3 regions of the Bacillus paramycoides genome follow, and region 3 is predicted to be linked to each of the others. Evidence: riboswitches for the same ligand, from Rfam matches in the RefSeq annotation. Region 3 holds a riboswitch; each other region holds the start of a gene.
The links. A riboswitch is a leader RNA that binds a small molecule or an ion and turns the genes downstream of it on or off. The one in region 3 is predicted to bind thiamine pyrophosphate.

Region 1 (10,672 bases), 1.0 Mb from region 3:
TACGTCAATGAAGATGTGAAAGATAAGGCACGAGTGAAGTTGGCAGAATGGTTTGGTTCGGATATAGACACATCCTTTATCGATCAGAAATTAGATCAATAGGTGAGAACTGTCATATGGTGACAGGGCAAACGTAAGCGAGGAAGTGCATTATGCCATCAGGAAGAACGCATACGAAAATAAACTTAATATCCCTTCCGGTTGTTTTGTTTATGCTCTTTTCGTATGGATTAACAAATTTTGATTTTTTATTAACTTTTGCAATTGGTTTTCTAGTAGGTACTACATTTTTAACACCGGATTTAGATACGTATAGTAATGCGTATAATAAATGGGGATTCCTGCGTATATTTTGGTATCCGTATAAGAAGGTTATGCCGCATCGCTCCTTCTTTACACATACAATTATACTTGGTGATGTAATTCGTATTGCATACATGTTAATTGTGTTTTCTCCGTTTTTATTTCTATTAAATGTAATCGCGTTTGATGGAAATTTAATAGAAATGGCGAAGGAACATGAGGTTGAAATTGTAACGTTCGTAATGGGAATTGTTGTAGCAAGTACGCTTCACATTATAGCGGATAAAGTGAATACGCGCCGCAAAAAAATGATGAGAAAAAAGAAAAAACGCAGAAGATAAAAAAACGTCCCAAAAGATATTTTGGGACGTTTTTTTCTTATTAAAAGTTTGTCGTATTAACGTGCTGTTTTAATCAAACGTTTGTTTAAACTTAAGCTGTCAGTATTTTAATACCTTTTACGATGTTCCAAATGAAGTAGTATAAGCTAATAATACCGCAAATACATAAGATGATCATTGATCCAATACCAAGTGTTACGTCTGGTTGATTTGATCCGATACCCATAATTCCTAGAATAATAAATCCGATAAATGCCGCGATACTTGGAATAATGTGTGTCCATAGAGCACGTTTTGCGTGTGGTTTCGTTTCAGAATCCCCCACGATCCACACAATGATTGGGAATAAGATAGGAGCAAATAATACACTAAAGTATGATAAAGCTGCTAATATTTTGTTTCCGTTCATATATATCACCTCATAAATAATATCCGTTGTTATATCTTTATTATGCAGGAAATGTAGCGAGCTTTCTATCGATGAACATTACAAGAACGTGACGTTTTTGTAAGATTTTCATATTAAATAATAAAATTTTCGAAAAAATCTTTTGCAATGGAATTTGTTGTGATAAAATTATTGAAAACGTTTTCTTAAACGTTTTTTATTTTAGACTTAAAGGTATGATGACCTGATAGTCTATTGATGAGATTATTCTATTTAAAAGGGGATTCTTTAGGGGGAGAGAACAATGAACACATGGACACAAGTTTATGATCCGTTCGGAAATATTTGGATTTCGGCAGCGGTCGCACTTATTCCGATTATCTTTTTTTTCTTAGCGTTAGCAGTTTTCCGCATGAAGGGGTATGTGGCAGGTTTTATTACAGTTGTACTTACAATTTTAGTGGCGTTATTCGCTTATAAGATGCCGTTCACAATGGCGATGGCAGCGACCGGATATGGTTTTTTATACGGATTATGGCCAATTGCTTGGATTATCATTATGTCGGTATTTTTATATAAAATATCTGTGAAAACAGGTCAATTTGATGTCATTCGTGCATCTGTATTATCCATTACGAATGACCATCGTTTACTCGTTATTTTAATCGGTTTTTCATTCGGAGCATTTTTAGAAGGAGCAGCAGGATTTGGTGCACCAGTAGCGATTACGGCAGCGCTTCTTGCAGGTCTTGGATTAAATCCTTTATATGCAGCGGGTCTTTGCTTAATCGCAAATACGGCACCAGTAGCGTTCGGGGCGATGGGAATTCCGATTACAGTTGCTGGACAAGTAACTGGTATTGATCCACATAAAATTGGACAAATGGCTGGACATCAATTACCGTTCTTATCATTATTTGTTCCGTTCTTTATCGTATTTTTAATGGATGGATTTAAAGGAGTAAGACAAACATGGCCTGCTCTATTTGTAGCGGGTAGTTCATTTGCAATTACGCAGTTCATTACAGCGACATTCTTAGGACCAGAACTTCCGGATATTACGTCAGCACTAGTAAGCTTAGTGAGTTTATCGCTATTCTTAAAAGTTTGGCAGCCGAAAGAAATTTATCAGTCTAAACAAGCAAATAGTGAAGTAGCTGCGACAACGACGGCAACATCTATGCCGGAATTAACAGTAGGGAAAGTTGTAAAAGCATGGTCTCCATTTATTATTTTAACTGTGATGGTAGTCATTTGGAGTCAAAGCTTCTTTAAAGCGTTATTTGCTCCAGGCGGCGCATTAGAAAGCCTCGTGTTTAAGTTTGAAATTCCAGGCTTACACAATTTAGTAATGAAAGCAGAGCCAATTGTAAATAAACCGACGCCTTACGAGGCGATTTTGAAGTTTGATGTATTATCAGCAACAGGAACAGCAATCTTAATTGCTTGTATCATTTCTATCTTTATTTTGAAAATGAGTGCAAAAGATGCAGTAGCGACATTTAAAGAAACGTTAAATGAGCTTAAAATGCCAATTCTATCTATCGGATTCGTATTAGGATTTGCATTTATTGCAAACTATTCTGGTTTATCTTCTACATTAGCGTTAGCGCTTGCAGGAACTGGAGCACTATTCCCGTTCTTCTCACCATTCTTAGGTTGGATTGGGGTATTCTTAACAGGATCTGATACGTCAGCAAATGCATTGTTCTCGAATTTACAAGCGATTACAGCGCAGCAAGTCGGTGTATCTGAAGTGCTTCTTGTTGCAGCAAATACAACGGGCGGTGTAACAGGAAAAATGATTTCTCCGCAATCGATTGCAATTGCTTGTGCAGCAGTTGGACTTGCTGGAAAAGAATCAGATTTATTCCGCTTTACAGTGAAGCATAGTTTATTCTTCGTAATTATTGTTGGTATTATGACGTATGTACAGGCATATTATTTAACGTGGATGATTCCATAAGTAACAAAAGAAATAAACTTTGCATTTTTCAGATTATCGTGTATGATGAGAAAGTATTGAAAATTAAATCAGTGATAAACTAGGGGTGCCTAACGTATGCGTAGGCTGAGAGAGAAGCGCGTGAACTTCTTAACCCTTTGGACCTGATCTGGCTCGTACCAGCGTAGGGAAGTTAACGGCTTTACATAATGATGTCTTTATGAGCCAGGTCCTTATTTTTTTATGGACCTGGCTCTTTTTATTTTGGCATACGCTGGCCATATCTCGTCCTTGTCACGTACAGGGGGGCAACAAAGGTTATGAAACAATCTGTTTCATCTGAGCAAATTGAATTGAAATCGAGTTTACCAGGAAGTAAGAAAGTATATGTGGATGGGCCACGCGCGGGTATGAAAGTACCGATGCGTGAGATTGAACAAAGTGAAACGAACGGCATTCCGAATCCACCAATTCGTGTATATGATACGAGCGGTCCTTATACAGATCCTGCGTATAAAGTGGAGCTGGAAAAAGGGTTGCAGGCGCCGCGCCACTCTTGGATCCTAGAGCGCGGGGATGTAGAAGCATACGAAGGACGCGAAGTGAAACCAGAGGATGACGGTGTGAAGGTAGCTTCGAAACATACACCTGTTTTCCCGCAAATGGGTCGCAAACCGCTTAGAGCGAAGCAAGGTGCAAATGTTACGCAAATGCACTATGCACGTAATGGCATTATTACATCTGAGATGGAATATGTTGCGATCCGTGAAGGAGTAGAGCCTGAGTTTGTTCGTAAGGAAATCGCGGAAGGTCGAGCTATTTTACCAGCAAATATTAACCATCCGGAAGCAGAACCGATGATTATTGGACGTAACTTCCATGTGAAGGTCAATGCAAATATCGGAAACTCTGCTGTATCTTCTTCTATCGCAGAAGAAGTAGAGAAGATGACGTGGGCAACGCGCTGGGGTGCAGATACGATTATGGATTTATCTACAGGTAAAAATATTCATACGACACGTGAGTGGATTATTCGTAACGCGCCTGTACCAGTTGGGACTGTACCGATCTATCAAGCGCTGGAGAAAGTAAATGGAATTGCAGAAGATTTAACGTGGGAAGTGTATCGTGATACGTTAATTGAGCAAGCGGAGCAAGGCGTTGATTACTTTACAATTCACGCGGGCGTATTACTTCGCTACATTCCGATTACTGCAAAGCGTACGACAGGTATCGTTTCACGCGGTGGTTCGATTATGGCACAGTGGTGTTTATTCCATCATAAAGAAAACTTCTTGTATACTCATTTTGAAGAAATTTGTGAAATTATGAAGCAGTACGACGTTTCGTTCTCTCTTGGAGATGGATTACGTCCAGGTTCGATTGCAGATGCAAATGACGAAGCGCAATTCTCTGAACTTGAAACACTTGGTGAATTAACGAAGATTGCTTGGAAACATGATGTGCAAGTGATGATCGAAGGACCTGGGCATGTACCGATGCACTTAATTAAAGAGAATATGGAGAAAGAACTTGATATTTGTCAGGGTGCGCCGTTTTACACACTTGGGCCATTAACGACAGATATTGCACCAGGTTATGACCATATTACATCCGCAATTGGAGCTGCGATGATTGGCTGGTTTGGAACGGCGATGCTTTGTTATGTAACGCCGAAAGAACATTTAGGTTTACCGAATAAAGATGATGTACGCACGGGTGTTATTACGTACAAAATTGCAGCGCATGCAGCTGATCTTGCGAAAGGGCATAAAACGGCTCATCAGCGTGATGATGCACTTTCAAAAGCTCGCTTTGAATTCCGTTGGCGCGATCAATTTAATTTATCTTTAGATCCTGAACGTGCGATGGAATATCACGATGAAACATTGCCAGCAGAAGGCGCGAAAACAGCTCATTTCTGTTCCATGTGCGGACCGAAGTTTTGTAGTATGAGAATTTCACATGATATTCGTGAATATGCGAAAGAAAATGATTTAGAAACGACAGAAGCAATTGAAAAAGGAATGAAAGAGAAAGCGAAAGAATTTAAAGAAACAGGTAGTCATTTATACCAATAACACGTTACACCTCTTTACTTGATTGATCACACTGTAGTACCTAACTTAAATATAGAAGAAGCCCGCTTTGCTAAGACGGTAGCAAAGCGGGCTTCTGTCGTTTATCCCACTTTAATGGGCAGTAAGACTCCCACCTCAAAATTCAGCGAAAGCAAAGAATTTAGGTGGGGGGCGGGCTGCCCATTAAAGTCCGATTGGTGAGGGCTGATAATCAGTGGGGGATGAAGAAACCCCCTACTAATTAAAGTTTCACTTTATAAGGCGAAGAAGAGATGTACCCAGTAGAATAAGAGGAATAATGTGACGACTGTTGTGAGTGGAATAACGATAAGGGATACACTTAAATAGTCTTTCCATTTTACTTTAATTTTGTTTTGTTTCAGGATATACATCCATATGAGGGAAGCTAGCGTACCGATTGGTAATAATAGTGAACCGATGTCACTACCAATAATGTTTGCGAGATAGATCGTTTTTAAAGTGATTGGATCTAGTCCCATTTCTGTTAATGTGATTGTCCCAATCATAAGTGCAGGGTGATTGTTGAAGACGTTGGAGAGGAGGGAGACAAGTCCGCCCATTGCAAAGCTAGCATAGAGTAGATGTTGACTTACCACTGGCTCAAGCCAATTTACAAGCGCCGCTGTTAATCCTGCATTATGAAGCCCGTAAATAATGACATACATAGAGAAAGCGAAAATTAAAATGTGCCACGGTGTCTTTTTCAAAATGTCGACAGGATTCGTTCGTAAGTAGTACCATCTCCAGATGAGAAGAATGAGTGAACCGAGTACGGCAACAATTTCAATTGGGATGGATAAGAAGGATGCAACGAATAGAAGACAGCGCATAAGGAAGACGAAGCCTAATACTTTTAGCATGAATCTTGTCCGTTTTTGTTTCGTATCAACTGAATTTTTTCCTTTTAACGGATGGAAGTTTTTTGTGAAGAATATTTCTTCGATATCATATGAAGAAACAGGTAATTTTTTTGGTAGCTTTTTCTTTAACACTGTATACATAAGCCATGACATAAACAATAGTCCTAATGTTGCAGGTACAAACATCATAGCAGTATGCATATAAAGAGTCATATTCACGATATTTAATGCAATTAAGTTTACGATATTACTTACACCAATTGGTGCACTAGATGCAGTAGCGATTAAAGCACCGCTTAATAAATAGGGGATTTGTTGATGCGGTTTTAATTGAAGGTTTTTTAGAAGAAGAATTAAGATTGGAGTTGTAATTAAAATACTACCGTCATTATTAAATAAAAGAGTCATAAGAAAACATAATAATTGAATATACCAGTATAAACGGCGACCAGAGCCTTTTGCTAAGTTTGCAAGTTTCGCTGCGGACCAGTGGAAGAAGCCAAAGCTTTCTAATATAACTGCCATAACGATGGTCGCTAATATTGTTATAGAGGCACCGCCAATTTTACTAATAATGTCTATGACGTCTGGTCTTGATACAAGTCCAGTAATCAAGATAATGCCAGCGCCAATTGCTGCCGGCCACGCCTCATTTAAACCACGGGGTCGCCAAAAGATAACAATCATCGTTAAGAAGAATACAATAATAGTAATCCATATTTCAATGCTCATATTTTACCTACCTTTCTACTTTTCCTTAAATCAATGTAGCTTGTCTCAAGGTTTGTATTAGTAGTATATTCAGCGAAAAATAGGAAGAACTAGACATATAATGGAATAAAGTGAATATGTGTTTTTCAAGCGAAAGGACAAGTGTCATGAATAGTGAAATAACTATTGTGAGAGGTGTCTATAAATTAGTGGGGCAGTAAGATAGTAAATAGAAATTATATGGGCAATTATTGAGATATATCAGCAATTTTTAAAATATATCGGCGTAACTCAAAATATATCAGTGATTTTTAAAATATATCAACTTGTCGAAAAAACATGACAAAAGGAGCCCATCCCAATATGATTTTTGGGACAGACTCCAAGGGTGGATTATTTTTCCTTTAAAAAAGTTCGATCCTTCAAGAATAAATTCCAGAAGAAAATAAATCCTGGTAATAAAATTGCAATGCCAATTGCATATAGAATAAGCAATGCATAGAATGTTTCGACCGTTGTAAAGCTTGTAAATACAGTTACATCAGGATAAATAATATAAGGTAAATGTGCAACACCGTAAGCGTAACTTGCAAATGCATATTGAGCGATGACTGCTAAAACGGCAATACGAGGGTATCCTAGTGAGTCATACTTCTTGTTTGTCCACCAAAGAGAAGAGTACCCGATAACGAATAAAACGATAGAAACTGTAAACCATGGGAATTGCTTTATGAGTCCTTGCATAAGCCAGTGTGTTTCCGGGTCCATTACAACGAGGGCGATAATCGCCGTAACGAGTGTTGCAGGACCAAGGATGATGGCGTTTCTTCTATAAACTCTATACGAATCTTCTGAACCTTGCTCTCTCGCAAAATCAGCAAGAAAGAGAGAAGAGAGAAATAGTTCCGAAGTTAGCCCAAAGAGCATATAACAGTAGATCACTGGGCTAGAAAGAAGCTTTCCATACAGGAGTACTTCTTTTCCTTCAGACATTGTAATATAAGCCCCCTCTGTAACGGGTAAAACGGTAATTAATAAGGCTGGAATTAAGAGCCCGGTAATACCTGAAATAACCCGAAGAAGATACTGATATTTTGGTACAGAGTAAGCAAATACCATGAATGTACTGCGAATTGCAATGAGTATTAAAATTAACATAACTGGTACGAACATGACTGTCGCAAGGGTGAAAGCGGCTTTCGGAAAGAAACCGAGAAAAGCGACAACGACAAAGACAAGAAATGTATTTGTTACTTCCCAAGTTGGTGATAAGTATCGGTTGGCAAGCTTAGCAGCGAGCGTTGGATGTTTTGCGTATACCATGCCCCAAAAACCTGCCCCAAAATCGATGGACCCTAATATACTGTAAACGAAAATAAGAGCCCATAAGATGATGATTGCAATACTTTCCTCATGCACGAGAATCGCCTCCTTCGTGATGTAAATCATTTGTAAGCGGATGTTTCTTAAAGAATGTCCGTAGTACAAAAACAGTTAAAATACCGAGTCCAATATATAAAATGATGAATAGAATAAATAAAGGACCGACAAAATCAGCGCGTGTAGAAGCGTCGACTGTACGTTGCATACCATAAATGGTCCACGGTTGGCGACCGCTACAACTAAAAATCCATCCAAATTCAATGCCGAGCATCATAATTGGTCCACATGCGGCCGCTCCCCAAAGAAGCCACTTCGGTAATTCTGCGCCTTTTTTTCGGTAAACAAAGTACCAATATAAGAGGGCAATTGCTGCAACCGCAAAGGTGAAGGCAGCGGTGCCGACCATTAAGTTGAATAGTGTATGTGTGTAAAATGGTGGCCATGTTTCTTGTGGGAATTCATTTAGTCCTTTTACGACGGTGCTAGGGTCTAGTCCCACTAGTAGGCTAAGCATGTTCGGAATTTCTAGTGCATAGTTTAGTTCAAGTGTGTTAGGATCTACAACGCCGCCAATTGATAACGGTGCATGTGACGTCGTTTCAAATAAAGCTTCAGCAGATGCAAGTTTTTCAGGGGAATGCTTATGTAAGGCAATTGCCGATTCGTGTCCCGAAAGCCACATCGTAGCCCCTGTAATAAATGTCACGACGAGTCCTAACAGCAGTCCTTTTTTATGATACGCCACTTCACGCTCACTTAAATTTTTCTTTAATAATTTAAATCCAGCGATAGAGGCAATGACAGCAGCTCCAGTTGCGTAGGCTGTAATCACAACATGGAATGCGCTCGTGCCAAAACTCGGATTAAAGAAAGCTTTCCACGGATCAACGTTGAAAACGGATCCATCTGGCCCCATTGAAAAGCCCGCTGGTGTATTCATCCATGTATTTGCTGATGTAATAAGCACGGCAGATGCCGTGGCACCAATCATGACGAAGAATAATGAGATTAATCTCATGAATGGAGGTAGTTTGTCAGCTGCGTATACATAAATGGACATGAACAAAGCCTCTAAAAAGAAGGCGAAAATCTCAATTTGAAAGGGAACAGAAATAACCTGCCCAACAATTTTGGCAAAACCAGGCCAAAGAAGTGAGATTTGCACACCAACGATTGTTCCAGTCGGAATTGCTACACCGAGAAGGATGGCGAACGCTTTCGTCCATCTTTTCGCCATGATGGCGTAATCGGAATCTTTCTTCCAGTGATAGAGTATTTCACTTATAAAAATCATTAATGAAAGTCCCACGCCAAGTGTTGCAAAGATAATGTGGAATGCTAATGAAGAACCGAAAAATGCTCTTGCTAATGTTACCGTATCCATATGTAAACTCCTCTTCTTTTTTGCCATTATTTTCTGATTGAATTGGAAGATTTATTCAAAAAAACTACCAAAAATATATATGTATTTAAAAAGTGGATATGGTAATATAATGTTTGAATATTATGAAAAGAAAGAAGTTAATGTTTAATAATATTTTGTTTGTTTTTTAGTAAGGAATATTTTATAATCTTTTATGCGAACATAAGTTCTGTTTTTCCGGGGTGAAGAAGTTTATGTGAAATGGAGAGGATGTTTTATGTATCCTGAAGTCATTAAAAAGATGGCATTTTCAAAAGAGCATAGAGATTTATTATTGAAGCTGTATAATAAAGAGATTACGCGTCGGGAGTATGATCGACTTGTGGAATCGCTATATAGACCTTCTAAAGAGGTATGTGAGTGATAGAGGAACGGGAGACAATCTAATAGATTGTCTTTTTTAATTTTACGTATGTTCTGGTAAAATTAAGGATAGCCTTATTAGGGAGGTGAATAGATTGAGGAAACGTTTATATATAGGGGTTGGAGTTGTTCTCTTAATCGCTTTAGGTGGAATTGTATTTTGGTCAGCTATACAAGGAAACCGTACAGAACATTTTATTTTAAGACATATGGTGAATGAAAATGGGACGCTTGCTACATATCGTTTAGCGGATACAAAGGCAGGCACGGGTGAAGCGAAGGGCCGTGAAGCTTTATCGGAATCGGCAGGGCTATGGCTACAATATACACTCGATAAAGACGATCAAGCGTTATTCGATGAACAAGTTAAGGTTATTCAAAATAACTTTGTACATAAGGATCAAATCGTTATATGGAAAATCTCTGAAAAGGGAGAAATACAGTCTGCTACCAATGCACTTATAGATGATCTTCGTATTATAGAACAATTATATCGTGCTTATGAAATGTATAAGGAAGAGCGTTATAAAACCTTGGCAGATCAATTGAGCGATGCTGTAATTCGTTATAATAAGAAAGGTAATTATTACGTTGATTATTATGATGCAGATGCAGGAAAACAAAATAACTTTGCAACTACATCATACTTAAATCCGCACGCATTCTCTTATATGAAGAAGTACGGTAAAGTTTCTGCTCAGCAATATCAGGAAGTCGTTCAATTGTTAGCGGATTACCCAAGGCATGGCTGGGCATTCCCGAAAGAGTATAAAGAAGATGGTACATTTACGTACGATAAAGAAGTGAATTTAATTGATCAATCATACGTTGCCTATCACCGGAGTCTAGGTGG
Region 2 (10,672 bases), 320 kb from region 3:
AGTACAGAATAAGCAACGTGACCAGTTCCTGCGCAGAGTGTAAATAAATAAGTAACAATTGGAGCGAAGAATGTAATACGCTTTGGATTTTTTCGTAATGCTTTCTCAGCCAGATGAACAAGGTAGTCCATTCCTCCAGCGGCTTGAAGTGCACCGGCAGCTGTAATTACTGCTAAAATCATAAGCATTACATCAACAGGAGGAGCTGTAGGTTGTAAGTGGAAGACGAAAACAAGTATTGCCATACCAACGCCACCCATCACTCCTAGACCGACTCCACCTAGGCGTGCGCCAATAAAAATGCAGAGTAGTAACGTAAGAAATTGTAGCCAAAACATGATAAACTACCTCCGAAATTCATTAGTTAAGATATATTTGAATAATTTAATTTGAACGAAAATTAAAATAAATATTCAAAATAATCCTTGTGTTTCATATATTTTTTATTATATAACACAAGAAATGTAACATTCACGTACTTTGTTAAATTATTTCGAAAAAATAATTCGTTGAAACTATACATCTGCATCTCTAAATAGGTAGACATTTTAATTTTTATGTTGTAATCTTTGATAGAGAATAATTTAATTCTCATAGAACTCCCATATCGTTCAACTCGTTCAGCGAGAAAGGCAAACTGATGGAAACATTAGGACGCAAAACTACAGGAGCTAAGGCCGAAAGGCTATGCTAGCCAGTTACCGGACGGATAGGGTTGGTCTTGACCAATGCTCTTTTCATTGGTCTTTTTTTTATTTATCCCGCATTAACGGGCAGTAAGACCCCCACCTCAAAATTCAGCGGAAGCAAAGAAGTTAGGTGGGGGATCAACTGCCCGTAAAAGCCCGATTGGTTCAACTAATAATCAGTGGGGGATGAACAAAACCCCCACTGATTAAAGTTTCACCTTATAAACAAATGAGAACTTTTAACGATTGTTAATAAGGTTTATATTTTAATAGTTTCACTTTATATTAAGTTAATTAAGAAAGGTGATGTTAATGAAAAAATATTGGCGCAATCTATCATTTCTTCAAAAAAATGTGTTGTTAACTGTGTTAGTTATTTTGACGCTTGTTGGTACTATGGGAGCGTTAAGTTTTAATATGTTTCAAAATAGTATGATGTCTATATTTGAAAGGCATTCTTTTGAAACAGGAGATACGGTAGTACATAAATTAGATGCGGACATATTGAGAGATGTTGCAAAAGACCCAACGGCGGAAAGAGAAAAGAGAGAGAAGTTAACAGAGAAATTAGATGAATCAACGGAAGAATTGAATAGTGTTGGACAAACGTATATTGTTGGAGCGAAAAAAAATGAAAAAGGTGAGCTACAAATCATTGATTTGTCTACAGGTTTAACAAATGTTGTTGAAGTAAGGCCAGGAGAATATTATAAGCAACCAGACCTTTGGATGAAAGCATATGATAAGGTAATGAGCACGAAAAAAGCAAATATGACAGAAGTATATGAAGACGCATTAGGAACATGGGTAACGATATTAGAGCCAATTAAAGATGGAGAAGGGAACATTGTGGCACTTGTTGCAGCTGATGTAGATGCCTCTATTGTTCCTAGTACAAAGGAAAAGTTCATTATACAAGGTTTAATGTTTATTTGTATTTCTGTTTTAATTGCAACTGTTATTCAATTCTTAATTGTACGTAACGCACTTGCTCCATTACGGGATTTACGTGAAGGATTGCGCAGAGTCGGTGAAGGTGATTTGAGTATTAAATTAGAGGAAAGACCAGATGATATTGGTATTATTAATTCGTATTTTAATAATACAATCGAGAAGTTTAAAGGAATTATAGATAAAGTGAAGCAGACAGCAGAACAGGTTTCCTCATCTTCACAAGAATTGTCAGTGAGTACGAAAGAAAATAGCATGGCAGTCCAAGGAATCGTAAGTTCTATAGTTGAGTTAAGGGCTGGCGTTCAATTACAAGAAACGTCAGTACCAAAGTATTTAGATATTGTATATGAAATGGAAGATAGGATGGAAGAGATAACTAATACTGCAAAACAAATGACGAAAGAGTCTGAAGGTATGAAGCATCATTCAGTAAAAGGAAATGGTATTATTGAACAGACGATGAATCAAATGAAAATAATACAAAATGCAGTACAAAATTTATCTTCTATCATTCATTCTTTGGAAACGAGATCAAAAGAAATTAGTGATATTGTAAATGTAATTACAAGTATTTCAAATCAAACGAATTCTCTAGCTTTAAATGCTTCTATCGAAGCTTCACGTGCTGCGGCAACCGGAAAGGGATTTGCCGTTGTTGCTGATGAAGTACGTAAATTAGCAGAGCAGACGGAAGCATCAGCAAAAGATATAACGAAATTAATAGGGGAAACACAAGTTGAAACAGAAGAAGCTGCTGTTTCAATACAAAAAGCTTCAAAAGAAGTAGAATCCGGAATGAAACTTTTTCAAAGTAGTGGTGCTTTCTTTGAAAAAATTTCAAAATCAGCACAATCTGTTACAAATCAAGTTAGAGTTGTTTCTAGCAATTCAAGTGATATATTGCAAAATAGCCAAAATATTGTTCGTGTTGTAAATGAACTATCACTTATTGCAAATACGTATGCAAATAGTAGTAATAATATTGAAGAAAGTATGAAAGAACAGGAAATGTCTGTACAAAATATTGCTGAATTATCTAGTTCTTTAAGCTGGCTTTCACAGGAGTTACAAGAGTTAATTGGTGAATTCAAAAGTTAAATGAAAGGATTATACGTGCTTTTGTTTGTTCAATAAAATAAATCATGCTACAATGAAAACGAATTAAGGACCGGGGAGCCAATTGGCTGAGAGGATGTAAACAAACATCGACCCTCAACCTGATCTGGATAATGCCAGCGTAGGGAGTTACTTAAAGTGATGTAGCATATGTTATTCTATAATAACTTGCATACAAGGCTTTCCTACGCAGTAGGAAAGCCTTTTCTTGTTTTAATATTTCATTTTATAAGGGGGATTTTACTATGTCACAACAAGTTACAATTTCATTTTCAGTAGTACCACAAGCGAAGAACAAAGATGTGTATTCTGTTGTTGATAAAGCAATTGAGGTTGTACAACAATCGGGAGTTCGTTATGAAGTAGGGGCAATGGAAACAACGCTGGAAGGAGAATTAGATGTACTTCTTGATGTCATTAAACGTGCACAACAAACATGTGTGGATGCTGGAGCAGAAGAAGTAATTACTTCTATTAAAATCCACTATCGTCCAAGCACTGGTGTAACGATAGATGAAAAAGTTTGGAAGTACCGTGATGAATATGCAAAACCAGAAGCAATCTAAACTAATTACAACAATTTGGCTTATCCTTCTCATTGCGATATGGGAAGGATCTGTTTCATTATTTAAAATTGAACCTTGGATTTTACCGAAGCCTTCAGCCATTGTTCAAGAATTAATTGGAATGAAAGATTTACTATTACCAAATACGATACAAACGCTGCAAGAGGTTATAATTGGACTGTTCTTTGCGATTTTAATTGGGACAAGTATTGCAATTATTATGGACGTTATCCCTTTATTTCGTATTTTAATAAATCCGTTGCTTGTTATTTCGCAAACGATTCCAATCGTTGTACTTGCACCGTTATTTATTATTTGGTTTGGATATGGAATGCTACCGAAAGTAATGGTAGTCATACTCGTTTGTTTCTTCCCGATTGCGCTTAGCATTTTAGAAGGTTTTCAAACGGTAGATAAAAATATGTTGAAGTTGTTGCAAACGATGAAGGCAACGAAATGGCAAGTTTATCAGAAAGTAAAGTTTCCAGCAGTGCTTCCATACTTTTTCTCAGGGTTAAAAATTGCAGTTACATATAGCGTAATGGGAGCGATTATTGGAGAATGGCTCGGTGCCAGTGAAGGATTAGGAGTTATGCTTACGAGGGCTACGAAATCCTTTTTAACAGCCCGAGTATTTGGTGTTGCAGCAATTATTGTTATGGTGACATTATGTCTGTATTTTATCGTGGAGTTTATGGCAAGAATAACAGCACCATGGATATATAGAAAGGACGGCAGAAAATGAAAAAAAGTTTAAAAGTTATGTTGGCTGCCTTATTAGCGGTAGGTGTGGTTGGATGTAATCCGGCGAAGAAAGAAGAAAGTGCAAGTAAAGATCAAAAAGTAAAAGTAGTATTAGATTGGTTTCCGAATACGAATCATACTGGCTTATATGTAGCACAAGCGAAAGATTATTATAAAAAGCAAGGCTTAGATGTAGAAATTATTCAGCCTGGTGATAATGTGACAGCGGAGCAAATGATAGCTTCAGGAAAAGCTGACTTTGCAATAAGTGCACAAGAAAATGTAACGTTGGCTCGTGTGGAAGGTATTCCTGTTGTGTCTGTAGGAGCGATTATTCAGCATAACACTTCAGCTTTTGCATCGCTTAAGAAAGATAACATGACTTCACCGAAAGATTTTGAAGGTAAACGTTACGGAGGCTGGGGAGGACCAGCGGAAGAAGCTACATTAAAGACAATTATGGAGAAAAATCAAGCTGATTTTAATAAAGTTGAAAAAATCATCTTAGGACAAACAGATTTCTTCAAATCAATCGGTCGTGATGCAGACTTTGAATGGATTTATTACGGATGGGATGGCATTGAAGCGAAGCGCCAAGGAAAAGAGTTAAATACGATTATGGTGAAAGACCTAGATCCAGCGCTTGATTTCTATAGTCCTGTTATGATTACGAGTGAAAAACATACGAAACAAGATAAAGACTTTGTGAAAAAGTTTATGAGTGCAACGACAGAAGGTTATAACTTTGCAATTAAAGAACCGAAAGAAGCTGCTGATATTTTAATTAAGGCTGTTCCAGATGTAAATAAAGACTTAGTACAAGAAAGTCAAAAGTGGTTAAGTACGAAGTATCAAGATGATGCAAAAGTATGGGGAGTACAGAAGGAAGAAGTTTGGACGAATTACATGAATTTCTTATATGATAACAAAGTTATTAAGAAGAAAATTGATGTGAAAGATGCCTTTACAAATGAGTTCCTTCCAAGCGAAAAATGAGTGGATTACAAATAAAAGATATTGTGAAATCTTTCGATGGAAAGAATGTATTAGCAAATATTAGTGCTTCTATACAAGAGGGAGAGTTCGTTTCCTTTGTAGGACCGAGTGGTTGCGGGAAAAGCACATTATTAAATATGATTGCAAATGTTGAAAATCCAACAAGCGGAAATGTAACGTATAAGGATAAGCACGTACAAGAGCAAGATGTCGTAAGTTATATGCCGCAACAAGATTTATTACTACCGTGGCGATCAGCTTTGCAAAATATAGTGCTGCCATTGGAAATCGAAGGGAAACCGAAAAAACAAAGGCTCACAGAAGGAATGGAAGCATTAAAGCAGTTTCAGCTAGATGAATATGCAGACCATTATCCAGATGAATTGTCTGGTGGTATGCGCCAAAGGATTAGTTTTCTGCGCACATATTTATGTGAAAAACCAATTATGCTACTTGATGAGCCTTTCGGAAAATTAGATGCCTTTACAAAAATGGAAGTACATAGCTGGCTTTTGAACTCTTGGCACCAAGAGAAGCAAACGATCGTTATGGTTACACATGACTTAGACGAGGCAATCTTGCTTTCGGATCGCGTATTTATTTTATCTCAAAGACCGGCATCGATAGTTGGTGAGGTACAAGTGAAATTACCTAGACCACGAACGATGGATATGTTAACATCACTGGAGTTAAAGAAGGATAAGGAAGAAATTCTGAGAGTATTAGCTCCTTATATGAAAAAATAGAAAAAGTCTTTTAACAGTTTTTGGTATAATTACTGTTAAGAGGCTTTTTTTATAGGGGGAGAAAGATGAAATCTATAGAGCAAATAGTTGATTCGTTAACAGCTGATAATCTTGAAGAAGGAAAGTGTTTATTAAAAAATCATATTTTATTAATGAAGTATGGTATGGAGCATCGTGAATTAAAAGAAGAAGAAATGACAGAAGTTTTAAATTGGGTTCAAGGCCGGGATCAATTGAGAAAAGATGTTCCAGAATTATGTGATTTACATTTAGTTAAAAAGTTTCAAGCGCTATTAGATGAATTTATTCATTCTATAATTACAAATGGTTATGTGGAAGATGCGGTAGAAATTTTAGAGAGTGTATTAAAAAGTATGGGAGCAGTCGCTCATATTGTAAAAATTATGTTTGTTGGCAAAAGGAAAGTTAATAGAAATTCTTTAGAAATGGTAGAAGAGTTAAAAAGAGAGTGCTACAACTTAATGGAACAGCGTGCTGCTGTCGGGTTGCATGCTCAAATCTTTCACGTTTTAGGTTTTGTTCATTCGATTCATTTTGATTTAGAAGAAAGGTCACAGGAACATGGGCGAAGTGTAATAGGATTTTTAACAGATTTTAAAACGAATGAATTAAAGTCTGTGCAACAATTTCAAACTGAAGATCATATCCCAGAAGTGAAAAATATAGTGAGTAAAGAGTATGGAATAGAATTACAAAGAAGAATTTATATGTGGAAATCATTAACAATTATCTTTACAAGTCCATATGCATTAGAAAAGATGTATAAAGAAATTTATGCAGAAAACGATAAAACGGAGAAGGAACAAAAAGAACAATAGAGAATAGAATATAACAGAGTAGTTTATACTCTTAATATAACAAATGTTAAAGGAGTGAAAGGATAAAATGACTTTATCAACTGTTCTTCAAATGGTTTTAGCTTGATAAGGGAGAAGTCTGCCCATTTTTAACCATTAAGCTAAATTGAAGACAGCAGGTAAAGAACCTTAATCCTTTTTTACGATAATATGTAATGGGTAAGGTGTATTCACCTTACCCATTTTTTATATGCACAATTAAATAAGGCTTTATACTGTTGCTCTCTCTATTTAGCTTATGAACCATAAGTAAAGGAGAGAAAAAATGAGTATATTAACAGTAGAAAATTTAAGTCATTCGTATGGTGAGAAGACCATTTTATATAATGCGTGTTTCCGACTATTAAAGGGCGAGCATGTTGGGTTAGTAGGGAAAAATGGAATTGGAAAATCAACATTGTTAAAAATTTTAACAGGAGAACTTATACATGATGATGGGAACATTGAGTGGTTTCCGTATGTGAAGGTAGGTTTCTTGCAGCAGCATATGGATTTACAAGAGGGAATCACAGTTGAAGGATATTTACAAAGCGCATTTTCGGATTTGTATACGATTGAATGCGAAATGTTAAAAATTGCAGAAGAAATGGATGGAGCAGAAGAAATAGAAAAAATGTTAGTAAGGTATGGAGAATTACAAACTATATTGGAAAGTTCTAATTTCTATCAAATTCATACAGAAATTGATGAAGTAGCAATCGGGTTAGGTTTACTTGAAATAGGTTTAAAAAAGGATGTTTCACAGTTAAGCGGAGGACAACGAACAAAGTTATTACTTGGGAAGCTCCTTTTAGAAAAAGCTGATATTTTATTGCTAGATGAGCCAACAAACTATTTAGATACAGCTCATATAGAATGGTTGCAATCGTATTTGAGACTTTATGAAAAAGCTTATGTGATCATTTCTCATGATGAAGTATTTTTAAACAGTATTACGAATGTGATTTATCATCTAGAAGGAGGGAAAGTGAAGCGATACGTAGGGAATTATGAACAGTTTATGCAAAGTTACCAAGTGCAAAAGAAACAATTACAATCGGCGTATGTGAAACAACAAAAAGAAATCTCTCAGTTAGAAACATTTATTCAAAAAAATAAAATTCGAAAAGCAAAACAGGCTAAAAGTCGAGAGAAAGTATTGGAGAAAATACAAAGGGTTGAAAAGGTTAATTCTGTAACTCGATCCCGTTTTGATTTCAATGTTTATGAGGAGCCAGTGAGTCGTATACTACAGGCTGAGAAACTAAGGATAGGTTATAGTGATCCGTTATGTCCAGAGTTGAATTTACAAGTGAAAAAAGGAGAAAAGATAGCGATTGTTGGTCACAATGGAATTGGAAAAACGACGATGTTAAAAACGTTATTAGGCCAAATAAAATCGCTAAGTGGTTCAATTTCTATTGGAGAACGAGTAAATCCTGCTTATTTTGCCCAGGAAGAGTTTGCTTCAGAAATAACACCATTAGAGAAAGTTTGGGCAGAACGACCAGATATGACAAAGAAAGAAGTGCGCCAAGCATTAGCGAAGTGTGGATTAAAAGAAGAACACGTATTAAAACCGATTCGTTTATTAAGTGGTGGGGAACAAACGAAAGTACGTTTATGCGAACTGATCGTAACGAAAAGCAATGTTTTAATTTTAGATGAACCAACTAATCATTTGGATATAGAAACAAAGAAGTCTTTACAGGAAGCGTTAAAACAATATAAAGGAACAGTTTTACTTGTCTCACATGAGCCTTCTTTCTATGAAGCGTGGATAACAAAAGTATGGAATATAGAAGAATGGAACGCTGAATAATATGAATAAAGAAAAGGCATTAGCTTGTATAAGCTAATGCCTTTTCTTTGTGATTAACATGATTTTCGAGAACTCTTACATGAGAATTGTATGAAGAAGCACTCTTATGGTGCGCTTATAAGCGTGCTTTTTCTTTTGTTATATTTATAATATTAGATGCCTTTCCCTAATAGGCGACTATCCTTCTTTGTATATATAGATAGTTTGAAATGGAATAAAAATAATTCCTATATGTAAAGGATAATGTGATTAGTATAGGAAGACAATAGAACCTAAAGGAAATTCATGTAAAATTCAGATGAACTTCATACTAACTTCATATTAGAAACTAAATATGATTATAATAGGTTATTATAATTTCATTTGTGATTTTTCATAAAATTAAAAGTTTGAATTTAGGATAGAGTACTCAAACCTAAATTCAAACTTTAATGAAATAATTAATGGAAGTTACGTTTAGTTTTCACTAATGGATGCATTTACAAGTTCAGCAGGATTGCCTGTTCCTGCCCCTCCGATTGTAACCGATCCTCCAGGGGGAATTTCACCATTCCATCCTGCATTCGTAATTACGTAATGATTATTTATTTTACTACTAATTTTAGAATCCCAAACTTGTGTTAAATTGCCGTTGTAATCAAATTCTAATTTCCAATTTTTAATAGGGGTCGTTCCACTATTTTTAATTACAATCGAGAAGTTGTAACCACTTCCCCAATTTGAAGTGACTGAAAAGGTAGCAGTCCCATTTCCATCAGGAGGTGTTGTGTTCGTATCATCTGTTTTTACAAGAATGGAAGTAGGTTGTGATTTATTCCCAGCAGCATCTTTTGCTGTTATTGAAAATGTGTATTCTGTATTAGATTTTAAGTTTTTAATTGTAATGCTATTTGTTGTTGTACTCCATTTCTCTTCTCCGGCAGTAATTTCATATTCTGTAACTCCTACGTTATCAGTAGATGCAGTCCAGTTTAATTGAACGGAGTTTGAATTTTTATTTGTAACAGCAATATTTTTTACGTTTGTTGGTGATTCAGTATCTTTTTGAGTAATAGGTCCACCAAGTAGCTCTTTTACTAACGTATCAAGTAATTTAGGTCCGCTACAACTATATTTTGGACTTGTACGGCAATCCCCGCTTAGCTCCCAAAACATTGCGCCACTTAAACCTTTTGTTTTTATATAGTCTGTTTTATATTTCATAGATTCGCTGTCATCATAGCTAATAAAGGTTCCTGTAGTCGCATTATATAAATAAGGTACTTTCGCCACATCGTTCCAATAGCGAACAAAACCATTCTTATTAACATAATTAGCTGCTAAATCACCATAATCGTACACACCTGTGTCACCGGTAGAATAATCATCCCAAGTACCTTTAGAAGCGAGCTTTCCATCACTACCTGGTTTACAAGGTTGGTATTGTCCGTTATTTTCTTTTCCGCAACTTTTCCATCCACGTCCGTAAAAAGGTACACCTAATACGAGTTTATCTGCTGGAACACCTTCATTTGTATAAATATCTATTGCACCGTCTACGTAAAATTTCGTATCCGCAGCTGGGTCACTTGGGTCTTTGTATAGAGCTGCATTATGGTTAGAAGTAGCTTCCCATCCACCGTGGAAATCATATGTCATAATATTAATCCAATCCAGTATTTGAGAGATTTTCTTTAGCTCTGTATGATCCGCATAACGTTGGCTTGCACCTGACGCGATTGTTAGTAAATATTGTTTCCCATCTTCTGCAGTAGCTTTCGTTAGTGCATTTCGAACATCTTGAAGGAGTAGGGTGAAGTTTTGCTTATCTTCAGGACGATAACTACCGCCAGGAATCGTTTCAACGCCCGGGTATTCCCAATCTAAATCAACGCCGTCAAATCCATATTCGCGAAGAAAAGCTACTGTGGATTCAGCGAATACTTTTCTTGTTTTTTCATCAGCGGCCATATCAGAAAAGCGGTTAGACCAAGTCCAGCCACCAACGGAAATAATTGTTTTTAAGTGAGGATACTTAGCTTTTAATCGTTTCAGTTCTCCAAAATTTCCACAGCGGGCGTATTTATCACAATCTTCCCAAGTTGTGCCTGATCCCGGATAAGATTTTGTGACATCAGCCCATGGTTCACCGAGTACGAGAGTACCATTAGGAACCTCTTTATTTTGCAGTGGTACACCAGAT
Region 3 (10,672 bases):
CGCGATCCAAATTGGAATTTGGTTACAGATACATATATAGAACCAAATAATTTCGCTGAATTATTTTCTTTACTTGTACCTTGTCATCCAAAAGGTGAAGGGAAAGAAAGAACTATATTAGTGTGGAAAGAAAAAGAATTTTATAAAGAAGAAAATTTAGCGGCATTTATCGTATATGGAATGGATAAAGCAAAAAATTTACCACAGTTTCATAAAGATGAAATTCCAACTTTAGTACGTATTCTTCGTTTATGCCAAGAGATTGGCTGGTATGAAGAAGCGAATACTTTTATGGTAAATCAAGGCCTAGCTGAGTTTGTTCACACTTCATTGGAATATGAAACGTGGGATCTTTTGACACAAGCGGTTGCTTTAAACTATTTAATTATTAAATATCGTATTGGTGAATTAACTGATGAAGATGTAGAAATTTGGGATAGAGTTAAATTTAATGAGAAATGTATAATGGACTGTAAACATCTATTATCCCATAAAGAAGTATTAGAATTTACATTCTTTTATATGTGTAAGAGAGCTAAATCTCTATCAAAAGAGCAATTAAATAGTGATATGATGAGTCTAGCAATGTATTGTAATACTTTTGTATATGACTTATATACACATGACTTATTACGAAAATATCGTAAGTGTACAGACTTCCTATCATACTATGGACCTAGTCAAGCGGTGTTAGCTTGTCAAAGAGCTGTACTTTCTCAAATTTCAGATCGATTAGACCCACTCAAGACTACTCATGTAGATGATTATCTATATGTAATGAAAGATATGATGGAGCACATGACGATAGGAATAATGGATCGATATGATCATTTCATCGGAAAACTATTATCATATGTGCCATTTTTCGAAATGATTCAAGTTCCACAACATGCGTATTATTGTGAAGAATTATTGTATATTTGTAAGGGCATTGAATATAAAGAAGAAATATTACGCAATTATATATTTATACAATTACATGATTGTTTACCATCATTCTTTAAACTATTTCTTAAAAATAAGCGTTATGCAACGATTCATGATATTCTGTTCTATTGGTGTGATGATGAACAAAGAATGAGCTTAGAGAAAAAATATAATCTTAGCTTTATTTATGAAAAATATGCTTGCGGATAAAGAGCATTTTCTATATAAATTAAAAAGGATCTCAATTGTGAGATCCTTTTTAATTTATATAGAAAAGTAAGGAGAATGTAATTAAGACGAGAAATAACATTCCATAAAGGAGAAATTGTGCCGTATAGCTTCCTTGTATACCAAAAAAAGTATTTGTTTTTTTGTATAAATTCAATATATATTTTAGCGGATTATCTTTGAAAGATTGATACACAGTGTCTCCTCTTTCTAAGCTTCTTGTTCGTGTTTTTTGTTATTAGGAACATGAATGTATCTAGCTATGAATAATAAAACAGCCATAAAAAATACAGGAAATACGGTAGATAAATAAAAACCATTACTAATAATATTTGCTATTAGGGCACTTAATAGAAAGATGGCATTATAAATATGGGCAATTTTTTGTTTTAGTTGAACTTGAAAAGATTCCATCATAATTTCTAAAGCAACAAAAGCAATGATAATAGACAGAAATACAGTATTTGTATTGTAAATGATTAAACAACAGATTAAACCTAAAAAGGCTAAGTATTCAATTAAGAGAGGTATATTGATATTGCGTGGCATACAATTTACCTAACTAAATATGGCAGTGGGTTTACTGCATTTGTTTTTTCAAAATTCCATTCTCCATTGTGTAATTCAAAATGAAGATGTTGCCCGTATGAATGACCTGTGTTTCCCATATGACCTACTAATTGTCCAGCTTGTACTTGATCACCAGCTTGTACAGTGCGATCTTTCATGTGAGCATAGACTGTTGTATATAATTTCCCGTTTATTTGATGGGCGATGAACACAACATTGCCATAGCTAGCTGAATAATATGATTTCACAACTTTACCTGCCGCCGCCGCTTGGATAGAGACGTTACCTGGAGCTGCAATATCTATACCATAATGCATTTGTTCCCAGCGCATATCAAAGGTTGAGCTAATTTTTCCTTGTGTAGGGAATTTGAAAACTGCTGGAATGGAAGTAGGTTGAGCCGTTTGAGCTTGTGATTGCGTTTGGTTTTGCACCACATAATGTTTTGCGACATATCCGTACCCTGTACCAAAACGAATTTTATACCAAGTTCCTACAGTTTCTACTACTTGTAATTGTGTACCATTTTGTAATGAACCAAGCAGTGCACTACTTGTACTAGCGTTGCTACGTACATTAAGTTTAGGTGTTGCAACTGTGTATTTCGTATTATTTTGAACTGTGAGGCCTTTCACTAAAGCCTGTGAACCATTAGAAACGAATGCTTTTTGTACATAACCTGTTTTGCCATTATGTAAAATTTTATACCACTCGCCTTGTTCTTCTTCAATGGTAACGAATTTCCCATTTGGTAATACATCTAAAATTGAAGATTCTAAATTAGGTTCAGAACGAACGTTTAATGCATTGGCATTAACGATATATTGATTATTAGATTGAAGTTTGTTTTTTAGTAGAATAGAATCTTTTTGTACGTAACCTACTTTATTATTAACAGACACTTTATACCAACCATTAGTTGTTTCAAGTATGTTCACTTTCGTATTAAAGCGAATTGTATCAATTGATGAGCTATTTGCGTTATCTTTTGTATGTAAGGCTACTTGATCAACTTTTACATATCCAGTTTTCACATTAGATAATTGTTCAGCATTGGCTGTTTGTACATTTGTTTCTCCCATAGAAGGAAGTAAAGAAGCAATTGCGACAGTAGTTGCTGTTAAAGCAGTAGCTTTCATATTCATATAATAGAGACCTCCTCTAGTTGTATAGTTGTAATTTTATTATAGTATAAAGATATAATATAGTGGGTTTATTCACATAAATGTAATATGAAATCAATATAAAAATAAATTTTTTGAGGATAATGATTCATTTTTACCCAATTAATTAGGATAATGATTTCTAATATAGAATATAAGTATTATATGGTTTCGTTATTTTGTTGACAATTGAGAAAATTAAAACAGTTGATGATGTCTTATTACGGTGTTATACTGACAGTGTTAATTTCATAGTTTGCTAGGAGAGCTGGTGTTGCCAGCTGAGAGTAGGCCGTAAGCCTTTGATCCTTTTTATTACCTGATCTAGATTATGCTAGCGTAGGGAAGCAATTCGGACACTAATAATAAGTCCCCGTTTCTTTGCGTATAGAAACGGGGCTTTTTTGTTTAAAAATTTCATATTGAAACCACTAGGGGTGCTTGTTGTGCTGAGAGAGGAATAATCCTTAACCCTTATAACACCTGATCTAGGTAATACTAGCGAAGGGAAGTGGAACAACGAATAAATTATAATTTTATTTGCTGTAACCACTTCTTATTTAGAAGTGGTTTTTTATTTATATACACATACCGGAAGGGGATAGGGAAATGAAATTTTGCGATAGATTGTTAGAAACTGTACAACCAGTTTGGGAGATGAGTCATAATCATCCATTTGTTGTAGGTATGGGAGATGGCACGTTAGAAAAAGATAAGTTTCAATATTACATTATTCAAGATTATTTATATTTGTTAGATTATGCAAAGCTATATGCCATCGGTGTTGTAAAGGCAACGAATCCACAAGTAATGGGGAAATTTGCTGAACAAATTGATGGGATATTAAATGGAGAAATGACAATTCATAAACAATATGCGAAAAGACTTGGAATTTCTATAGAGGAGATAGAGTCTGCAAAGCCATCTGCTAAAAATTTAGCTTATACAAATTACATGATGTCTGTATCTCAAAATGGCACACTTGCGGAATTAATAGCAGCACTTCTTCCATGTATGTGGAGCTACTGGGAAATTGGAAAGCGTTTAAATGATATTCCTGGAGCAAGAGATCATGAGTTCTTTGGTGAGTGGATTCAAGGCTATAGTTCTGAAGAATATGGCAACCTTTGTGTTTGGTTAATAGATTTATTAAATGAAATGGCAGTTGGAAAGTCTGAAAAAGAGCTAGATCGATTAGAGGAGATTTTCCTATATTCCAGTCGATTTGAATATTTATTCTGGGATATGTCCTACCATAAGGAGATGTGGGGATTTGAGGAGCAAGAACATACTACAGCTTCATAATGTTTCTTTTCATTATGATGAGAAGCCAATCATCAATGAATTAAATGCTTCTATACAAGATAAAGAGTTTGTAAGTATTATCGGACCGAGTGGATGCGGGAAAAGTACTTTATTTCGCCTTATTACAGGTTTAGAAGAAGCAAGTACGGGACAGATAGAGCTGACAGAAACAAAGAGCCATCCTGTAGGGTATATGCCCCAAAAAGATATGCTCCTGCCGTGGAGAACGATTATTGAGAATGCTGCCCTGCCGTTAGAGTGCCAAGGTGTACAGAAGAAAGAAGCACAAATAAAGGCGAAGGAACTGCTACATAAATTTGGCTTACAAGGGTATGAGACAAAATATCCGAAAGATTTATCTGGTGGTATGAGACAACGTGTATCCTTTATTCGAACTTTATTAACAGGCGGGGAGATATTGCTGTTAGATGAACCGTTTAGCGCGTTGGATGCTTTAACGAAGGCATCTTTGCAAGAATGGCTGTTTGAACAATGGAAAGAGTGGAAAAAAACAATTTTATTTATCACTCATGATGTGGAAGAAGCATTGTTTCTTTCTAATCGAATTTTAGTAGTAGAGCAGCAACCGATAACTACTTTAACCGAGAGGATTGTACCGCTTGATCATAATCGGACAAGAAAAGATTTATATAAGCCTGAAGTGTTAGCGCTTAAAGATGAGCTTCTTAGTATGTTACAAAGGCAGGTACTTGTATGATGAACCGGTTGAAGGAGTTATTACCTGCGCTTACACTTTCTAGTATTTTACTTTTCATGTGGGAAATTGGTGCAAGAATTGTAGATGAAATGTACATTTTACCGTCACCGTCTGCAATTGTAATGAAGATATGGAAACTAAAAGATATATTATTTACGGTTCATTTGCCGGCAACATTATATGTCGTTTTAATAGGGGTGGCTATTTCTATCGTACTTGGAGTAGGGCTAGCGATGTTAATGAACGCGAGTAATTGGATGGAGAGAGCATTTTATCCATTATTAGTGGCTTCACAAACGATTCCTATTACAGCGCTTGCTCCGCTCTTCGTTTTGTGGTTTGGATATACGATTTGGAGTAAGGTCGTTGTTACGGTTTTAATTACGTTTTTCCCAATTGCGGTCAATACGTATGATGGACTACGCAGTACGAAAAAAGAATGGGAAGAGCTTTTAGTTACGTACGGGGCAACGAAAAAAGATGTTTTTCTTAAATTAAAATTGCCGTCTGCTCTTCCTTATTTTTTCTCAGCTTTAAAAATTGCAGTTCCGCTTAGTGTAATTGGGGCAGCAATTGGCGAATGGCTCGGTGCACAAGCTGGGTTAGGATATTTCAGTAAAAGAATGATGACGCAGTTAGACGGAGCAGGTGTATTTGCACCCATTGTATTGTTATCATTACTAGCTATTTTCTTCGTCATACTTATTTCGATATTAGAAAAGAAATTCATTAGTTGGAGGAAGCATTCATGAAATTATTAAAACGCATCTTTGTGTTTACATTATTAGTTGCAATGATTGCTGGATGTTCTAGTAATTCAGCATCAGATAAGAGTAAAAAAGAAAAGGAAATAACGGTCATGCTTGATTGGTACCCAAATGCGGTACACAGCTTTATTTATGCAGCAATTGAAAAAGGCTACTTTAAAGAAGAAGGGGTAAAGGTGAATATTAAATTCCCTTCTAATCCGACTGATCCATTAACGTTAGCAGCTGCAGGAAAAGTAACGGTTGGCTTATATTATCAGCCAGATGTTGTCATGGCAAAAGCAAACGAACAAATTCCAGTGAAATCAATTGGAGCTGTCGTACGTTCACCATTAAATCATGTCGTATCACTGAAGTCAGCAGGCATTCAATCACCAAAAGATTTAGAGGGGAAAACAGTTGGATATTCTGGAACACCTTTAAGTGAGATGTATTTAAAAACGATGGTAAAAGAGGCTGGTGGTAATCCAGATACAGTGAAAGTAGTTGATGTTGGCTTTGATTTAGTACCAGCATTAATTACGAAAAAAGTGGATGCGGTAACAGGGGCATACATTAACCATGAAGTACCTGTTATGCGTCATGAAGGTCATGAGCCAGCATACTTTAATCCAGCAGATTATGGTGTACCGAATTATCATGAGCTTGTATTTGTAACAGGTGATAAAACGTTGAAGAAAGATAAAGAAGCGTTGCAAGCTTTCTTACGTGGCACGAAAAAGGGCTATGATTTCATGAAGAAAAATCCAGATGAAGCATTAAATATTTTATTAAATCATCAAGAAAAAGAAAACTTCCCGCTTGTACCAGAAGTTGAAAAAGAAAGTATGAAAATTTTATTAGAGAAGATGGAAACGAAAGATGAGCCATTCTTATCAGATTCAAAAGAATCATGGGAGAAACAAAATAAATGGCTGAAAGATAAAGGAATGACGAAAGAAATCGTTCCAGCCGATGAGTTATTCGAAAACATTTTAAAGTAGGCGAATGAATATGAGAAATGAGCTTCATGTAATCTCAAATGGTCACATGTCATTCGAAGAGTTAGTGAATGTAGCGATGCAAATTGAAAGTGAAATTGATTATTTGCATATTCGTGAGCGTGAGAAAAGTACGAAGGAATTGTATGAAGGTGTGGAAAGTCTTTTGAAGAAAGGCTTTCCTGCATCGAAAATAGTGATAAATGATCGAATTGATATTGCTATTTTATTAAACATTCCGCGCGTGCAGCTAGGATATCGAAGCGCAGATGTAAGGTCAGTGAAAGAAAAGTTTTCTTATTTGCATGTCGGTTATTCTGTGCATTCTTTAGAAGAGGCGATTGATGCATTTAAGAATGGAGCGGATTCACTTGTCTATGGTCATGTATTTCCGACAGATTGTAAAAAAGGTGTGCCAGCGAGAGGGCTTGAAGAAATTTCAGACATTGCAAAGTGTTTATCCATACCGATTACAGCGATTGGAGGAATCAATCCGGAAAACACTGTAGATGTTCTTACTAACGGCGTCAGTGGGATTGCTGTTATGTCTGGGATTATAAGTAGTAGTAACCCGTATAGCAAAGCGAAATCTTATAAGGAATCAATAAGAAAGTGGGCGGAAAAACATGTGTAAGAAGTATGATGTAGCGATAATTGGCGGTGGTGTAATTGGTAGTTCAGTTGCACATTTTCTAGCAGAAAGAGGATATAAAGTAGCGATTGTAGAGAAGCAAAGAATTGCATCTGAAGCCTCGAAAGCAGCTGCTGGTTTACTTGGGGTTCAGGCAGAATGGGATGAATATGATCCGCTATTTGAACTTGCTAGAGAAAGCCGTGCTATATTTCCACAACTTGCAGAAGTTTTACGTGAAAAAACAGGAATCGATATTGGGTATGAAGAGAAAGGCATTTATCGAATTGCTCAAAATGAAGATGAGAAGGAAAGAATTCTTCACATTATGGATTGGCAGCAGAAAACAGGTGAAGATTCTTACTTTTTAACGGGAGATCGTTTACGAGAGAAAGAGCCGTATCTATCTGAGTCAATTATAGGGGCTGTATATTATCCAAAAGATGGTCATGTTATTGCACCAGAGCTTACAAAAGCATTCGCACATTCCGCATCATTTTCGGGCGCTGATATATATGAACAGACAGAAGTGTTTGATATTCGTATTGAAAATAATAAAGTGACTGGAATTGTGACAAGCGAAGGTAGTATCACTTGTGAGAAAGTGGTTATCGCGGGTGGCTCATGGAGTACGAAGTTACTAGGTTATTTTCACCGCGAATGGGGTACATATCCAGTTAAAGGAGAAGTAGTAGCGGTAAGAAGTAGAAAACCACTTTTAAAGGCGCCTATTTTTCAAGAAAGATTTTACATTGCACCAAAGCGCGGCGGACGTTACGTAATTGGAGCAACGATGAAGCCCCATACGTTTCATAAAACGGTGCAACCAGAAAGTATTACTTCTATATTAGAGCGTGCGTATACAATATTGCCAGCTTTAAAAGAAGCGGAATGGGAAAGTGCATGGGCAGGATTAAGACCACAATCGAATCATGAAGCTCCTTATATGGGAGAGCATGAAGAAATAAAAGGTTTATATGCTTGTACGGGCCATTATCGAAACGGTATTTTATTAAGCCCTGTTTCTGGTCAGTATATGGCGGATTTAATAGAAGGAAAGCAGGAGAATCACTTGCTAGATTTATTGCTTTCTAAAACAGTTTAGAAAGGGGATGGAAGTTTGAATTTAAAAATTAATGGTAATCAAATTGAAGTGCCAGAGAGTGTAAAAACAGTAGCTGAGCTACTTACACATTTAGAGTTGGAAAACAGAATTGTTGTAGTAGAGCGTAATAAAGATATTTTACAAAAAGATGATCATACAGATACATCTGTTTTTGATGGAGACCAAATTGAGATTGTAACTTTCGTAGGAGGCGGTTGATTATGTTAAACATTGGACCATTTTCATTTCATTCTAGACTTTTATTAGGAACAGGAAAATTCCCTGATTTTGATGTACAGCAAAAGGCAATTGATGTATCTGAGGCTGAGGTTTTAACGTTCGCAGTACGCCGTATGGATATATTCGATGCAAAGCAGCCTAATTTATTAGAGAAACTTGATGTGAAAAAATATAAGTTATTACCAAATACAGCCGGAGCAAAAAATGCTGAAGAAGCTGTTCGTATTGCAAAATTAGCAAAAGCTTCAGGGCTTTGCGACATGATTAAAGTAGAAGTTATTGGTGATGATAGAACGTTATTATCTGATCCAGTAGAAACGTTAAAGGCATCTGAAATGTTACTAGAAGAAGGGTTTATCGTACTTCCGTATACATCTGATGATGTTGTATTAGCACGTAAATTACAAGAACTAGGTGTGCATGCAATTATGCCAGGAGCATCCCCAATCGGTTCAGGGCTTGGTATTGTAAATCCGTTAAATTTAAGCTTCATTATTGAACAAGCGACAGTACCAGTTATCGTTGATGCTGGTATCGGTAGCCCAGCTGATGCAGCATTTGCGATGGAATTAGGAGCGGATGGTGTGTTATTAAATACTGCTGTGTCAGGAGCAAAAGATCCTATTAAAATGGCGCAGGCAATGAAATTAGGTATTGAAGCAGGACGTTTAGGATTTGAGGCAGGTCGTATTGCACGTAAACGTTGTGCAACAGCAAGTAGTCCTTTAGAAGGAATGAGTGTAGTTGAATAATCGATATTCTCGCCAAGAATTATTTTCTCCAATTGGAGAAGACGGGCAACGAAAAATAAGAGAAAAACATGTACTTATTATCGGTGCAGGTGCATTAGGTAGTGCAAATGCAGAGATGTTTGTAAGAGCTGGTGTAGGCACAGTAACGATTGTTGACCGGGATTATGTCGATTGGAGTAATTTACAAAGGCAGCAATTGTACGCAGAGAGTGATGTGGAAAATAATCTTCCGAAGGCTGTAGCGGCAAAGAAACGTCTAGAAGAGATTAATCGTGAAGTAAGAGTAGAAGCTCTCGTTCAAGACGTAACGGCTGAGGAATTAGAAGAACTCGTTACAAACGTTAATGTAATTATTGATGCAACTGATAATTTCGAAACGCGTTTCATTGTAAATGATATAGCGCAAAAACATTCTATTCCATGGATTTACGGAGCATGTGTAGGGAGTTACGGCCTTTCTTACACAATTCTTCCTAGTAAAACGCCATGTTTATCTTGTTTATTACAATCGATTCCGCTTGGCGGGGCGACATGTGATACAGCGGGAATTATATCACCTGCTGTATCTCTCGTCGTTTCTCATCAAGTAACGGAAGCTCTTAAACTGTTAGTAGAAGATTACGAATCGCTTCGAGATGGACTTGTATCGTTTGATGTATGGAAGAATGAATATTCATGTATGAATGTGCAAAAGCTTCGTAAGCACAATTGTCCTTCGTGTGGAGAGAATGCATTGTATCCGTATTTAAATAAAGATAATACATCGAAAACAGCAGTGTTATGCGGGAGAAATACAGTTCAAATTAGACCACCTCATAAAGAGGAAATAGATTTTGAACGATACAAAGAACTGCTGAATGATCGTGTGCATGATTTAAATGTAAATCCATATTTATTATCATTTTCTGTGGAAGAAAAGAAATTAGTTGCTTTTAAAGATGGTCGTGTACTTGTACATGGAACGAAGGATATAAGCGAAGCAAAAACAATTTATCATCGCTATTTTGGATAGAAAAGGATGAGTGGGATGAAAGTAAATAAAGCTTTAACAATTGCAGGATCTGATAGTGGCGGCGGTGCCGGCATTCAAGCAGATTTAAAAACATTCCAAGAGCTTGGTGTGTATGGGATGACGGCTATTACGGCAATTACTGCTCAAAACACGCTTGGCGTTCAAGGGGTATATCCAGTTTCGTTAGAAGGTATTACGGAACAGTTGAATTCAATTGGTACGGATTTAACACCAGATGCTGTGAAACTAGGAATGTTATTTAACAGCGAAATTA

Region 1: linked by a shared signal. The riboswitch ahead of thiC (phosphomethylpyrimidine synthase ThiC) and the one ahead of tenA (thiaminase II) in region 3 are both predicted to bind thiamine pyrophosphate.
Region 2: linked by a shared signal. The riboswitch ahead of AAG068_RS02235 (MTH1187 family thiamine-binding protein) and the one ahead of tenA (thiaminase II) in region 3 are both predicted to bind thiamine pyrophosphate.

Annotation. Positions count from the first base shown of each region.
Region 1 is NZ_CP152427.1:4,989,998-5,000,669, reverse strand. It holds gene AAG068_RS26075 (YkvA family protein) at 1-102, shown strand, start outside; gene AAG068_RS26070 (metal-binding protein) at 153-644, shown strand; gene AAG068_RS26065 (DUF4870 domain-containing protein) at 736-1,053, opposite strand; gene lldP (L-lactate permease) at 1,337-2,998, shown strand; TPP riboswitch at 3,070-3,185, shown strand; gene thiC (phosphomethylpyrimidine synthase ThiC) at 3,298-5,058, shown strand; gene AAG068_RS26050 (arsenic transporter) at 5,313-6,671, opposite strand; gene AAG068_RS26045 (cytochrome d ubiquinol oxidase subunit II) at 7,044-8,069, opposite strand; gene cydA (cytochrome ubiquinol oxidase subunit I) at 8,062-9,417, opposite strand; gene AAG068_RS26035 (hypothetical protein) at 9,674-9,820, shown strand; gene AAG068_RS26030 (transcriptional regulator) at 9,915-10,672, shown strand, end outside.
Region 2 is NZ_CP152427.1:423,614-434,285, forward strand. It holds gene AAG068_RS02225 (anaerobic C4-dicarboxylate transporter) at 1-338, opposite strand, end outside; cyclic di-GMP riboswitch class I at 622-706, shown strand; gene AAG068_RS02230 (methyl-accepting chemotaxis protein) at 1,002-2,741, shown strand; TPP riboswitch at 2,803-2,904, shown strand; gene AAG068_RS02235 (MTH1187 family thiamine-binding protein) at 3,005-3,325, shown strand; gene AAG068_RS02240 (ABC transporter permease) at 3,297-4,070, shown strand; gene AAG068_RS02245 (ABC transporter substrate-binding protein) at 4,067-5,065, shown strand; gene AAG068_RS02250 (ABC transporter ATP-binding protein) at 5,062-5,811, shown strand; gene AAG068_RS02255 (hypothetical protein) at 5,877-6,650, shown strand; gene AAG068_RS02260 (ABC-F family ATP-binding cassette domain-containing protein) at 6,955-8,490, shown strand; gene AAG068_RS02265 (glycosyl hydrolase family 18 protein) at 8,947-10,672, opposite strand, start outside.
Region 3 is NZ_CP152427.1:745,819-756,490, forward strand. It holds gene AAG068_RS03830 (DUF3965 domain-containing protein) at 1-1,137, shown strand, start outside; gene AAG068_RS03835 (hypothetical protein) at 1,366-1,704, opposite strand; gene AAG068_RS03840 (SH3 domain-containing protein) at 1,710-2,870, opposite strand; TPP riboswitch at 3,140-3,251, shown strand; TPP riboswitch at 3,312-3,415, shown strand; gene tenA (thiaminase II) at 3,498-4,193, shown strand; gene AAG068_RS03850 (ABC transporter ATP-binding protein) at 4,162-4,911, shown strand; gene AAG068_RS03855 (ABC transporter permease) at 4,911-5,663, shown strand; gene AAG068_RS03860 (ABC transporter substrate-binding protein) at 5,660-6,661, shown strand; gene tenI (thiazole tautomerase TenI) at 6,672-7,292, shown strand; gene thiO (glycine oxidase ThiO) at 7,285-8,394, shown strand; gene thiS (sulfur carrier protein ThiS) at 8,410-8,613, shown strand; gene thiG (thiazole synthase) at 8,616-9,386, shown strand; gene thiF (thiazole biosynthesis adenylyltransferase ThiF) at 9,379-10,398, shown strand; gene thiD (bifunctional hydroxymethylpyrimidine kinase/phosphomethylpyrimidine kinase) at 10,405-10,672, shown strand, end outside.